One region of the Nitrospira japonica genome, then DNA from elsewhere that is predicted to be linked to it. Evidence: riboswitches for the same ligand, from Rfam matches in the RefSeq annotation. Region 1 holds a riboswitch; the other holds the start of a gene.
The links. A riboswitch is a leader RNA that binds a small molecule or an ion and turns the genes downstream of it on or off. The one in region 1 is predicted to bind cobalamin.
Positions count from the first base shown of each region.

Region 2: another riboswitch for cobalamin. It lies ahead of NSJP_RS07685 (ribonucleoside-diphosphate reductase subunit alpha); the one in region 1 lies ahead of NSJP_RS16165 (cobyrinate a,c-diamide synthase).

Region 1 is NZ_LT828648.1:3,407,159-3,413,322, reverse strand. It holds gene metE (5-methyltetrahydropteroyltriglutamate--homocysteine S-methyltransferase) at 1-1,707, shown strand, start outside; gene NSJP_RS16180 (hypothetical protein) at 1,771-2,241, shown strand; gene NSJP_RS16175 (TIGR02466 family protein) at 2,407-3,075, shown strand; gene NSJP_RS16170 (MoaD/ThiS family protein) at 3,115-3,396, shown strand; cobalamin riboswitch at 3,449-3,653, shown strand; gene NSJP_RS16165 (cobyrinate a,c-diamide synthase) at 3,938-5,305, shown strand; gene NSJP_RS16160 (cobyric acid synthase) at 5,305-6,164, shown strand, end outside.
Region 2 is NZ_LT828648.1:1,604,756-1,610,919, forward strand. It holds gene NSJP_RS07660 (carotenoid biosynthesis protein) at 1-263, opposite strand, end outside; gene hpnA (hopanoid-associated sugar epimerase) at 342-1,328, opposite strand; gene NSJP_RS07670 (polyprenyl synthetase family protein) at 1,418-2,308, opposite strand; gene NSJP_RS07680 (antibiotic biosynthesis monooxygenase family protein) at 2,967-3,263, shown strand; cobalamin riboswitch at 3,308-3,515, shown strand; gene NSJP_RS07685 (ribonucleoside-diphosphate reductase subunit alpha) at 3,769-6,164, shown strand, end outside.

The DNA.
Region 1 (6,164 bases):
AAGGGGATTCAGTGGGTTCAGATCGACGAACCCTGTTTGACCCTTGAACTCGATGATCAGGCAAAGGCGGCCTATCGGACGGCCCTGACCAGGCTCGCGGCATGTCCGGGACGGCCCCGCCTCCTCCTCGCAAGCTATTTTGGAGCCTTGGAGGACAACCTGCCGCTTGCCGCGGGATCCGGTTTCGACGCACTCCACGTCGATCTCGTTCGAGCGCCGGACCAGCTCGACGCCGTGCTCGGTGCCTTGCCGGCAACCATGCATGTGTCATTGGGTCTCGTTGACGGTCGGAATATCTGGCGCACGGACCTCGATGCCGCTCACGCGACGATCCGGAAGGCCGTTGAGATGATCGGGCCGGATCGTGTCATGGTGGCGCCGTCCTGTTCATTGCTGCATGTGCCTGTGGATCTGGCCGGCGAACAGAAGCTCGGCAGCACGATGAAAAGCTGGCTGGCCTTCGCCGCTCAAAAGCTGAACGAAGTGCGCGTGCTTGCCGATGCGGCGGGATCTTTGACCCCTTCCGGACAACCATTTCTCGACAGCCGAGCCGCGCGAGCAAACAGGTTGGCGTCCCCGATGGTTCGCAACAGCCATGTAGGCGAGCGAATGAGGGGGATCACGGAAGCATTGTTCAGGCGCACGTCGCCGTTTCCGGCGCGAGCCGAACGGCAGCGGGCGAGATTTCGATTGCCGCTGTTTCCGACTACGACCATAGGATCGTTTCCCCAGACCGGCGCCGTCCGCAGCGCCCGCGCCACCTGGCGGGCTGGGACATTGCCGGTCCCGGACTACGACAAATTCCTGAAGGAAGAGACTCGTGCCTGCATCGCCAAACAGGAAGCCATCGGACTGGATGTCCTCGTGCACGGTGAATTCGAACGCAATGACATGGTCGAGTATTTCGGCGAGCAACTCGACGGTTTCGCGTTCACCGAGAACGGTTGGGTGCAAAGTTACGGATCGCGCTGCGTCAAACCGCCAGTCATTTTCGGAGATGTCTCGAGACCGTGCGCGATGACGGTGGAATGGTCCACCTATGCCCAGACTCTCACGAAACGTCCGGTCAAAGGGATGCTCACCGGGCCCGTCACCATCCTTCAGTGGTCGTTCGTCCGAGATGATCAACCGCGGCAGGATACGTGCCTGCAGATCGCACTGGCTCTTCGTGAGGAAGTCGTCGATCTGGAACAAGCAGGTATCAAAATGATCCAGGTGGATGAACCGGCCATTCGCGAAGGTCTCCCTCTTCGACGACGGGAATGGAAAGACTATCTTCGCTGGGCCGTCGACGCTTTCAAGTTGGCCACGAGCGGGGTGCGGGACGACACGCAGGTTCACACCCACATGTGTTACTCGGAATTCGGAGACATCTTGGAGGCGATCGCCGAGATGGACGCCGACGTCATCTCGATCGAAACTTCGCGCTCGAGAATGGAACTGCTCGGCGACTTTGTCCGCTATCAATATCCGAATGAGATCGGTCCGGGCGTCTATGACATTCATTCACCCAGAGTGCCGACGAAAGAGGAGATGGCGGATCTGCTGATCAGCGCGGGCAAGGTGCTCCCTGCCACGCGGCTTTGGGTGAACCCGGACTGCGGGCTCAAGACGCGAGGGTGGCCGGAAGTCCAGGCGGCGCTCCGCAATATGGTTGAGGCCGCGCGAGTGGCTCGTCGGCAGTTCGGCGAGGAGCGCGTCGGCTGAAAGGCTGTTCCGCGATCGTTTGCGCGCACGAGCCATGAAAAGTAACGAGGCCGAGAGGGGGGCATGATGCCGATCGATGAGTCCACGTATGGTGCCAAACCGCTGGATGAAGATCGCTTTGACTATCATGTTTGGAAAGCGGAAGGACTGAGTCTTGGCGGTCCCGGGCGGGACGCCGCGGTCGAACAGGCCGTTCAGTCAGCCCGGAACAAGCTCGGTCCCGGGTGGGAGCTTGACCATATCAACCATGGCACCGTCGTTCCCCCACAGTTGGTTTTTCGGAAAGCCATGCCGGAGACGGTTCTTCATCGGCGGTACAAGAATTATGACGTGTGGTCCAGCCCGTCCCAATTCGACTCGGATGGCACGTATCTGCGCGTGGTGAAGATCAGAAACCAGCAACGAACCTGGACACGACGAATCGTCCATGAGCATGAGTCTCGGTATACGACCATCGAAGAAGCGCATGCCGAAGGATTCGTGTTGGCGCATCGAATCATTGATGAAGCCGAAAGGAATCCTTACATATTTTGAACGAAAGCGTTGCGAGCGGGGAACACGATTTGGGACGTGTGGGGGGGCTGTTGGGTATGGACCTGCCCATATCGTGAACATGGTCTGTCCGGATGCCGGACCTATTCTCGGCATCCGGTTGATCGAGCCGTTGGCCACGATCGTTAAATGGGATCGGTTGTCGGCATGTCCACTGAACTCGAAATCGCCATCAAACCGCTGTTCGCAACACCGGTATTGGTGTTCACGGTCGCCCAACACGACTGTCTCAATGCTGATCTCGCGCGCGTGATTCTTGAACGAGAGGCTTCAAGACCGGCGCATCGGGATTCCGAGGTGGTGGGTTGGTCCTCTCCTCACGATCTGTCGATGCTGGATTGGGCTGGAGAGATGCTCGGCAAGCTGTTTGATCCGGTGCTGAAGATCGCTGCACATATGACGGAGTTGTCGAGACAGTCCGGTCACGGGGAGCAACGGCTCGGCTGGCAAGTGGCCGAGGTCTGGGCCAACGTGCAGCGGCAGGGAGGGAGCAATGCATTTCATCCGCACCCCGGGAGTTTCTGGTCCGGCGTGTACTATGTCGACACCGGAGATATCCCCCAAGAACCATGCGGGGGAGAATTGAGACTCTTCGATCCGAGGGGATGCCTGCCGCGCATGCTGGCGCCGTATCTTCGATACAGCGTGCCCGAACTCCATGACGCGGGAACGAGTGTGTCGTTGGCTCCCTCGGCCGGCCAATGCCTGTTGTTCCCCGGATGGCTGTTTCACGCAGTGAACGTCTATACGGGACACACGCCCCGTATTAGCATCGCCTTCAACCTCGATCCAATTCTGAGCAAACGTGAAGCGTGATGAGCCCGTTCGGCGGCGTGAACCAGAACCGAGGCGTCCATGATCAAAGTCTTGCTGTTCGGGTTGACGTTGCGCGACGCAGTGGGTAAGCAGGACATCGACGTCGAAGCTTCTCAAGCGGCGACGGTGAAACAATTGCTGGAGTCCAATCAGGACCGGTTCGGAGCCGTGCTGCCGTTCATGATGAATCGGGAGGTAGTGATCATCGTCAACAGGCGGATCGGCACGGAAGATTCGCCCGTAAAGGACGGCGATGTGGTGAAGTTGTCCTACCAGTCGCGATACTCGACGCATGACGGCGTGCGGGACATTCCGGTATAGTCAGGGGCGGTGTTCCTGCCTTGACAACGGTTTCCCGCCGGTGCTACAGAACCGATTTGAATCGTGTTTGGGTGCCCCGCAAGGGCGTAACAGGGAAGTCCGGTGCAAGACCGGCGCGGACCCGCCACTGTATGTGAGGAGCCGCCCTCCGTTCCTAACCACTCAACATGCGCGTTGAGGAAGGTTGAGGGCCGTGTTGAAGGGCCGTCCTTTCGACACTCACGAGCCAGGAGACCTACCCAAGCATCCAAGGCTATGGTTCTCCGCGCGGTAACGGAGATGACGTCTGCCTCCGGGCATGTGACCTCTTGTTCCCGTGCGGGAATGGGAGGTACTGATGCCGACATCCGATCAAGCCGTTACGATCTCACACCAGCGTCCGAGTGTCCGGCGATTGGGCTTCGGCGACCTCGATCGCCCGAGACACGTTGATGTGCTCGCCGGGCCATCTCGTCGGCCGCATCAGTGACTGTCGGGGTGGAAGGAGACTCGCAGGCGGTTCAGGCTTGGAAGGCAGGGCTTCGTGGGGAGTGACAAGTTGATGATACCGCGACTCGTGATTGCAGGCACCGCGAGCCATGTCGGAAAAACCACCGTGACGGTGGGACTCATCCGGGCCTTGCGTGCACGGGGTTTTCGCGTCGCCGTCTTCAAGTGCGGACCGGACTATCTCGATCCGACCTATCACACGCGTGCCGCGGCCGTCACCTGCCACAATCTCGACGGGTGGATGATGGGACGTGAGGCGGTGATCGATACGTTCGTGCGCACCTCGCAAGACGCCGACATCTCGGTAATCGAAGGCATGATGGGGTTGTTCGATGGCGCCTCGCCGATCCATGATGAAGGATCGACGGCGGAAATCGCCAAATGGCTGAAGGCTCCGGTCCTACTCGTCTGCGACGCATCCGGCATGGCTCGTAGCATCGCCGCCTTGGCCCGCGGGTTTCAAACTTACGATGGAGCGCTTCGCGTGGCCGGGGTGATTGCCAATCGCATCGGCAGCCGAGGTCATCTGAAAATGTTGCGCGCCGCAATGGATGGTTCGTTGCCGATCATCGGAGGGTTGCCGGATGATGGTGCCTTGGCCTTTCCTGAGCGGCACCTTGGTCTGAAAACGGCCGAAGAAGGAGCGGTGCCGGACCGCATCCTGGAGGCCTGGGGCAAACAGGCTGCAAGCTGGTGCGACCTCGATGCCATCGTGGCCCTCGCCCAAGACGCGCCTCCTTGTGAGTCCACTGAAAGGCTAGGCGATTCTGGGCCGGCCCCTTGTTGCCGGATCGGACTCGCGTTTGACGAAGCCTTCCACTTCTACTATGAGGATAATCTCCGACGCTTGGAACGTCTCGGTGTCAAGCTCGTCCGATTTTCTCCCATCCATGATGACCGGCTTCCCGACGTCGACGGCCTCTATTTTGGCGGGGGCTATCCGGAGGTCTTTGCCGATACGCTTTCCAAGAATGCTTCGATGCGCAAGGACATCGCCGTCTTTGCGTCGTCCGGAAAGCCCGTGTATGGCGAATGCGGCGGGCTCATGTACCTGTCGAACCGCATTCGTACCCTCGACGGTCGGCCGCATGACATGGTCGGACTGATTCCTGGTGAGGCCGTGATGTGCGATCGTCTCCAAGCGCTCGGTTACGTTGATGTGGAAACGCAGGACGCGACGCCGTTGGGTGCTGCCGGATTGCGGTTTCGAGGACATCAGTTTCGCTATTCGGATTTTCATCTCGATTCGACCGTCGATCGGTCATACGTGCTTCGTCCCCGCTATGGCGGTGAGGTGTTGCGTGAAGGATATCGGATTGGCAATACGCTTGCCTCCTACGTACACGCCCACTGGGCTTCCAATCCTGAAGCCGCGCAGGGCCTCGTTCGCGCGTGCCTCGCCCATGCCGGGAAGACGTGATGAACGCCTCGACGATCATGGTTCAAGGGACTGCCTCCTCGGTCGGGAAGAGCCTCCTCGTTACGGCCCTGTGCCGCCTCTTCCGCAACGAAGGGCTGCGGGTGGCTCCATTCAAAGCCCAGAACATGGCGCTCAATTCCGCTGTCACGGCCGATGGATGTGAAATCGGCCGCGCCCAAGCCGTGCAAGCCGAGGCGGCGGGGATAATGCCCACAGCGGACATGAACCCCATTTTGCTCAAACCGGAAGGAGAGCGGAAGAGCCAGGTGGTCGTGCTCGGCCGGTCGATTGGCAGCCTAACAGCCGCCGAGTATCACGAGTACAAACCCCGTTTCTCGGACGTGATCCAAGAGTCGCTCGGCCGATTGCGGGCGGGCTACGACGTGGTGGTCATCGAGGGGGCGGGGAGTCCGGCCGAGATCAATCTCAAGTCTCGCGATATCGCCAATATGCACGTGGCCAAACTGGCCGACGCGCCTGTGCTCTTGGTTGGCGACATCGACCGGGGCGGCGTGTTCGCTTCATTTGTCGGGACGATGGAACTGCTGGAACCGGACGAGCGCGCGAGGGTAGCTGCTTTTATCGTCAATAAGTTTCGCGGCGACGTGTCGCTGCTGGAATCCGGGTTGGACTTTCTCGTCGAACGTACCGGGAAACCGGTGCTGGGAGTCGTGCCCCATGTTCCCAACCTCCGTATTGCCGAGGAAGATTCAGTCTCGCTCGAAGATCGCGCCGCTCGTCGCAGGCCATACGACAACGAACTCGATATCGTCGTGGTTCGTCTGCCGTGCATTTCCAACTATGACGACGTCTTGAGTCTGGAGCATGAGGCCGGTGTCGTGGTGCGATTCGTCGATCA
Region 2 (6,164 bases), 1.8 Mb from region 1:
GAGATCGAATCCATGAACGGAATATTCGAAAAGTACAGCTCCTGGCCGGCTGTGGAACCCGTGTAGAAGTACCAGCCGAACGGGATCCCCGTTCTGGTCGAAGAAAACTCGCAGACGAAAGCGGTCAACCAGCTGATCAGCCAGAGCCGCCAGGCTCGCGGCCATCCGAGCAATTGAATCGCGGAGATCAGGAACCCGGCCAGGAAAACGAACACATAGGGTCGGAGCAGGATGGTGTTGAAGAAAAGGACGGCAATGTCCATCAATGTTTCATGTTGAATGATGGTGGAATCCGGCGACCGTCACTTCACATTGAATATTCGGCGTGTGGCATTGACGCCTCATGAGGCGTAACCATGTGTTCGAAACCATCGCACCGCTTTTTCCAACGCTACTTCCGGAGGGGTTTGAGGAAGGCCGAGTTCGCGCAGGGCCTTGCTGCAATCATAATGCATCTTGTACTTGGCCATCTTCACGCCTTCAAGAGGAATGCGCGGCGTCCGGCCGGTCAGTGCGGCGATCCATTGGTTGCCGTAGGCCAGGGGAAGCACGGCCAGCCTCGGCAGCCGCAGGGTAGGCGCCTTGACGCCGGTCAATCGACTGAGGATCTCGAAGACTTCGCGGAGCATCAAATTCTTGTTTCCCAGGATGTACCGTTCGCCTTGCCGGCCTTTCTCCATGGCCAGCAGGTGGCCGGCCGCCACGTCGTCGACGTCGATCAAGTTCATGCCGGTTTCGATGTAGGCGGGCATGCGCCCCTTCATGAAATCGACGATCACTTGCCCGGTCGGCGTCGGCTTGACGTCGCCGGCTCCCACGGGCGCGCTCGGATTCACGATCACCACGGGCAGTCCGTCTTTCGCCAGTTTCAAGACCTCCTGCTCCGCCAGAAACTTGGAGCGCTTGTAGTGCCCGGCCATCTGATCCAAAGATACGGGCGTCGTCTCCGTGCCGACTCCGCCCTCGGGCGGCAATCCGATCGCGCCGATCGTGCTGCAATAGACGGTGCGTTCGATGCCGACCGAACGGGCCGCCTCCAGCATGTTCTTTGTGCCGGTCACGTTGACGTCGTAAAAAATGGACGGGTCCTTGGCCCACAGGGCATAGTGGGCGGCGATGTGGTAGAGCTGCCGGCAGCCGGACAGGGCCCGGCGCAATGAGGCCTGGTCCCTCAGATCGCCGGTGACGGGTTCCACCGGTAATCCGTCGAAGTTCTGCCGATCCGAGTCGGCGCGGACGAGCAGGCGAACCTCGGTCCCGGCTTGCACCAGTGCACGCGCCACCGCGCCTCCGACGAACCCGCTGGCTCCTGTGACGAGAACCTTCATAGTGAGGAGCTGATGGCGAATGGCTGATGGCGTATGGCAGGAGCGAACGTTCGTCGGCCGTCGGCCATCAGCTGTCAGCTATCGGCCCTTCAGTTCTTTCTGGACGTGATGTATCGGGCGATCTCGCGAAGCGGATCGGCGGATTGGCCGAAGGAGGACAGGCGGCCGATCGCCCGGGCCACGCATTCGTCGGCGAACTTCTTTGCGCCGTCGACTCCATAAAAGGTCGGATAGGTCTTCTTGCCGCGCTCGGCGTCCGTGTTCGGATTCTTGCCCAGCTCTTCCCGGGTGCCGGTGACGTTCAGCACGTCGTCGGCGACTTGAAAGGCCAGTCCGATGTCCTCAGCGTAGCCCGTCATGTCGTTGAGTTGGCGGTCGGTGGCTCCGGCCGCGATCGCGCCCATTCGTACCGCGGCGCGGATCAGCATGCCGGTTTTGTGTTTATGGATGTTCTGGAGCGCGGCCAAGTCGATGTCCCGGTTTTCCGCCTGAATGTCGAATACCTGTCCCCCGACCATGCCGGCGTGACCGGAGCCATAGGCTAGCTCCTGAATCAAACGGACTTGTCTGGTCGGATCGCAGCCCTTCATCAGATCGGGCCGGCTGCAGAGATCGAAGGCCATCGTGAGCAGCGCATCGCCGGCCAGGATCGCCATGGCATCGCCGTACACTTTGTGGTTGGTCGGCTTGCCGCGGCGAAAGTCGTCGTTGTCCATCGACGGCAGATCGTCGTGGATCAGCGAATAGGTATGGATGAATTCCAGGGAGCAGGCGACCGCCATCAAGCCGGGCGGGTTGGTTTCCACCGCCTCAGCCGCCGCGATCGCCAGGATCGGGCGGATCCGTTTTCCACCCGCCATGAGGCTGTAGCGCATGCTTTCGTGAAGCGTGGTCGGGGGCAGCGTCGCGGCCGGCGTAACCTGATCGAGAAACCGATCGACTTCGACCTGTTTGTGTTCGAGATAATCCTTGATGTTCATGGGGTTGAAAGCGGTGTTTGATATCAAAGGGAAGGAACGGCGCGGAGAGTAGCAAATGGATTTTGGAGTGTCAAACAGAGATGTGGAAGACGAATGCTCTCGGTCACGCAGCTGTGCCATCGGGCTTCGGTCTGCTACCTTCGCTGAGGCCTGGGCCTTGTTGGCCGCTGTTAGCCTCGTTGATGCTTGGCGCCGCAACTGGATCCATTCCAAGCGACGCTTGAATGGATCTGCGGACAGCGACGCCACCTGCCCGGAGCAGGCCGCATAACTCGGCATCAGCGGAAACACAAGTCCCAATGGCCGCTTAGGTAGCAGACCTCGTGGTCTCTCTACCCAGGCTTCATCATTGTTCGGAAAACTGAAACGGGTATTCCGTCGATATGCTGGAGCCGCATGAAGGTGGCCCGATTCACCTCAAACGTGCACGCATTCTTGCTCCCTCAACCTATATCTTGCTTGGCGCGGGTGTCGCGGTGACCGGGTGCCCCGTCGCGCGGAGCGGAAGGGACCCGCTGGGGGATGGGTGGAGCGAGCACCAGGGGGCTGGTTGCCGCGACAGGACCCGCGCTCACACCCCTTTCATCGCTCTGTACGACGACAGCATAATGATACCTGGTGAACTCGATCGACCGTACTGATCCTGGGGAGGTGCATCATGGCGGTGACGCTGATCAACGTGTTCTCGGTTCCGAAGGGGCAGGAAGAGGCGTTCGTGAAATGGTGGGAGGACGTGAAGGCCGACATTACCTCCCAGCCTGGCTTCATCAGCGGGAAGTTTCATCGAAGCCTCAAGCCGGACAGCAAGTTCAATTTCATCAACATCGCGATTTGGGACAACGAAGAAATCTACTGGAAGGCGTATGAGAAGAGCGTCACGCCGATGAAAGCCAAGCTGGCGCAGCTGGGCGTCGAGATGGTGCCGGCGCTCTACCGCGTCGCGTTTGAATATTGATCGAGCGTCCGGTCGCGCGTGCTTGACTTCACCAGGGGCCGACTATAGACTCCGCCCGTGCTGGTTCACTGATCTCCTATTCAGTGAGCAAAAGGGAACCCGGTGCGAATCCGGGGCTGCCCCGCAGCGGTAAGCGAGAACGACTCCACGATTACGCACTGGCCTTCCGGCCGGGAAGCGGTGGAGAGTAGGAATCCGGCGACAGCCGAAGCGCTCGCAAGCCCGAAGACCTGCCAGCACCCGGTGACGGAGAGACAACCGAAACCGGTTCGACCTGGAAGCCTCGAGGGAGGACCGTAGGTCTGAGCTGGTTCGGACTGTCATCCTGCCTTCCGTTCTTGGTTCACGACCAACATCCTTCTACAGCTGTATTCTCACCCGCGGGGGTGGCGGTCGGTCTCGGAACCGTGTTGATTCCCTCACGCGTTTCGGCCGGCAACGACTTCTCGCGGTTCGCCGCAAAGGGGCATCCTTTGCGCTACCCGACCCAACGAGGAGGACGTGCATGCCCAGTGAACCAACCGAGAGCATCGAGAGTCTCGCCGTCTCAGATTCACCCCTCTCTCCACATGGCGGGAACGATGAGGTGTCTTCCCAGCACACCATGCGGGTGAAGAAGCGCAACGGGTCGACGGAACCGGTCGACGTCATGAAGATCGTCCGTGCCGTGGAGCGCTGCTGCGGCGGCCTCTCGGACATCGATCCGCTTCGGATCGCGACCAAGACCATCAGCGGCCTGTACGACGGGGCGACGACGCGCGAACTCGACCGGCTTTCGATCCAGACGGCTGCTGCCCTGATCGTGGAGGAACCCCAGTACGCAAGACTCGCCGCCCGGTTGCTGGCGACTTACATCGACAAGGAGGTGCGGAATCAGGAGATCCACGCGTTCTCCCAGTCCGTCGCCGCCGGGTATCGCCTGGGATTGGTGAACGAGCGGCTTCAACACTTCGTCTCGCAAAACAGCCGCAAGTTGAACGATGCGCTCGATCCGAAGCGGGACCGTGAGTTCGAATATTTCGGGTTGCGTACCGTGTACGACCGGTATTTGCTCAAACACCCGGCGACCCGGCAAGTGATCGAGACGCCGCAGCAGTTCTTCCTGCGCATCGCCTGCGCGCTGTCAGAGACCGTCTCCGACGCGCTGGAACTGTACCGGTTGTTGTCATCTTTGGAATACCTTCCGAGCTCGCCGACCCTGTTCAATGCCGGGACGAAGCACGAGCAGTTGTCGAGCTGCTTCTTGCTCGATTCGCCCGACGACCACCTCGAGCATATCTATCAACGCTACACGGACGTGGCGATGCTGTCGAAGTTCTCGGGAGGCATCGGTCTGGCGTATCATCGTGTGCGCTCGCGCGGCTCCTTGATCGAGAGCACGAACGGACACTCGAACGGAATCATCCCCTGGCTGAAGACGCTCGACGCCTCCGTTGCCGCGGTCAATCAGGGTGGAAAGCGTAAAGGCGCCTGTTGCGTGTATCTCGAGCCGTGGCACGCCGACGTCGAAGAGTTTCTGGAACTGCGCGACAACACGGGCGACGAAGCTTCCAGAACCCACAATCTGAACCTTGCCAATTGGATTCCGGATCTCTTCATGAGGCGTGTGGAAGCCGACGCTGATTGGAGTCTGTTCGATCCGAAGACCGTTCCGGAACTGCCGGATCTTTACGGTGAAGAGTTCGAGCGGGCGTACGTCCGGGCGGAAGAGGCCGGGCTCGCGGTAAAAGCCATCAAGGCGCGCGAGCTGTATGCGCGAATGATGCGGACGCTCGCGCAGACCGGCAACGGGTGGATGACGTTCAAGGACAAGTCGAACCGTGCCTGTAACCAGACCGCGTTGCCGGGGCGGACCGTTCATCTGTCGAACCTCTGCACCGAAATCCTCGAGGTGACGTCGCGGGACGAAACGGCCGTCTGCAACCTTGGCTCGATCAATCTTGCCCGCCATACCGCGGCCGGCTCCGACGGCGCCGTCTCGTTCGATTTCGAGAAAATGGGCCGTACCGTGCGATGCGCGGTGTATCAGCTCGATCGCGTCATCGACTTGAATTATTACCCGATCACCGCGGCCCGGTCGTCCAATCTGCGCTGGCGGCCGGTCGGGCTCGGGGTCATGGGCCTGCAGGACGTGTTGTTTCAAATGCGGCTTTCCTTCGACGCTCCGGAGGCGCGCGCATTGTCTGCCCGCATTGCCGAAGACATTTACTACCACGCGCTCTCGGCTTCGGTGGATCTCGCGATCACGAAGGGCCGTCATCCCGCGTTCGAGGACACGAGGGCGGCGCGAGGCGAACTGCAATTCGACGCCTGGGGCATCGAACCGAGCGATCCGGCGCGATGGAGCGCGCTCCGGACGCGGATCGCGACGCATGGGCTGCGAAATTCGCTTCTGGTCGCGATCGCGCCCACCGCCACGATTGCGTCGATCGCCGGATGTTACGAATGCATCGAGCCGCAGGTCTCGAACCTGTTCAAGCGGGAAACGCTCTCCGGGGACTTTCTCCAAGTGAACCGGTATCTCGTCGCGGACCTGAAGCGGCTCGGCCTGTGGAACAGCGAGACGCGGGCGCGCCTCAAGCTGGCCGAAGGCTCCGCGCAAGGGCTCAATGAACTGCCGAGCGACCTGCGAACCCTGTATCGGACCGCCTGGGAGATTCCGATGCGGTCCCTCATCGACATGGCGGCCGATAGGGGAGCCTTCATCGACCAAAGTCAATCGCTCAATCTGTTCATTGAAAATCCGAACATCGGCCAATTGTCGAGCATGTATTTCTACGGGTGGAAGAAGGGATTGAAGACGACGTACTACCTGCGTTCCCGGCCCGCCACGCGCATCGCGAAAGCCACGGTCGACGCCGCGCCGCAAAAGTCGCCAGGCGAACGGGGCACGGACGCCGT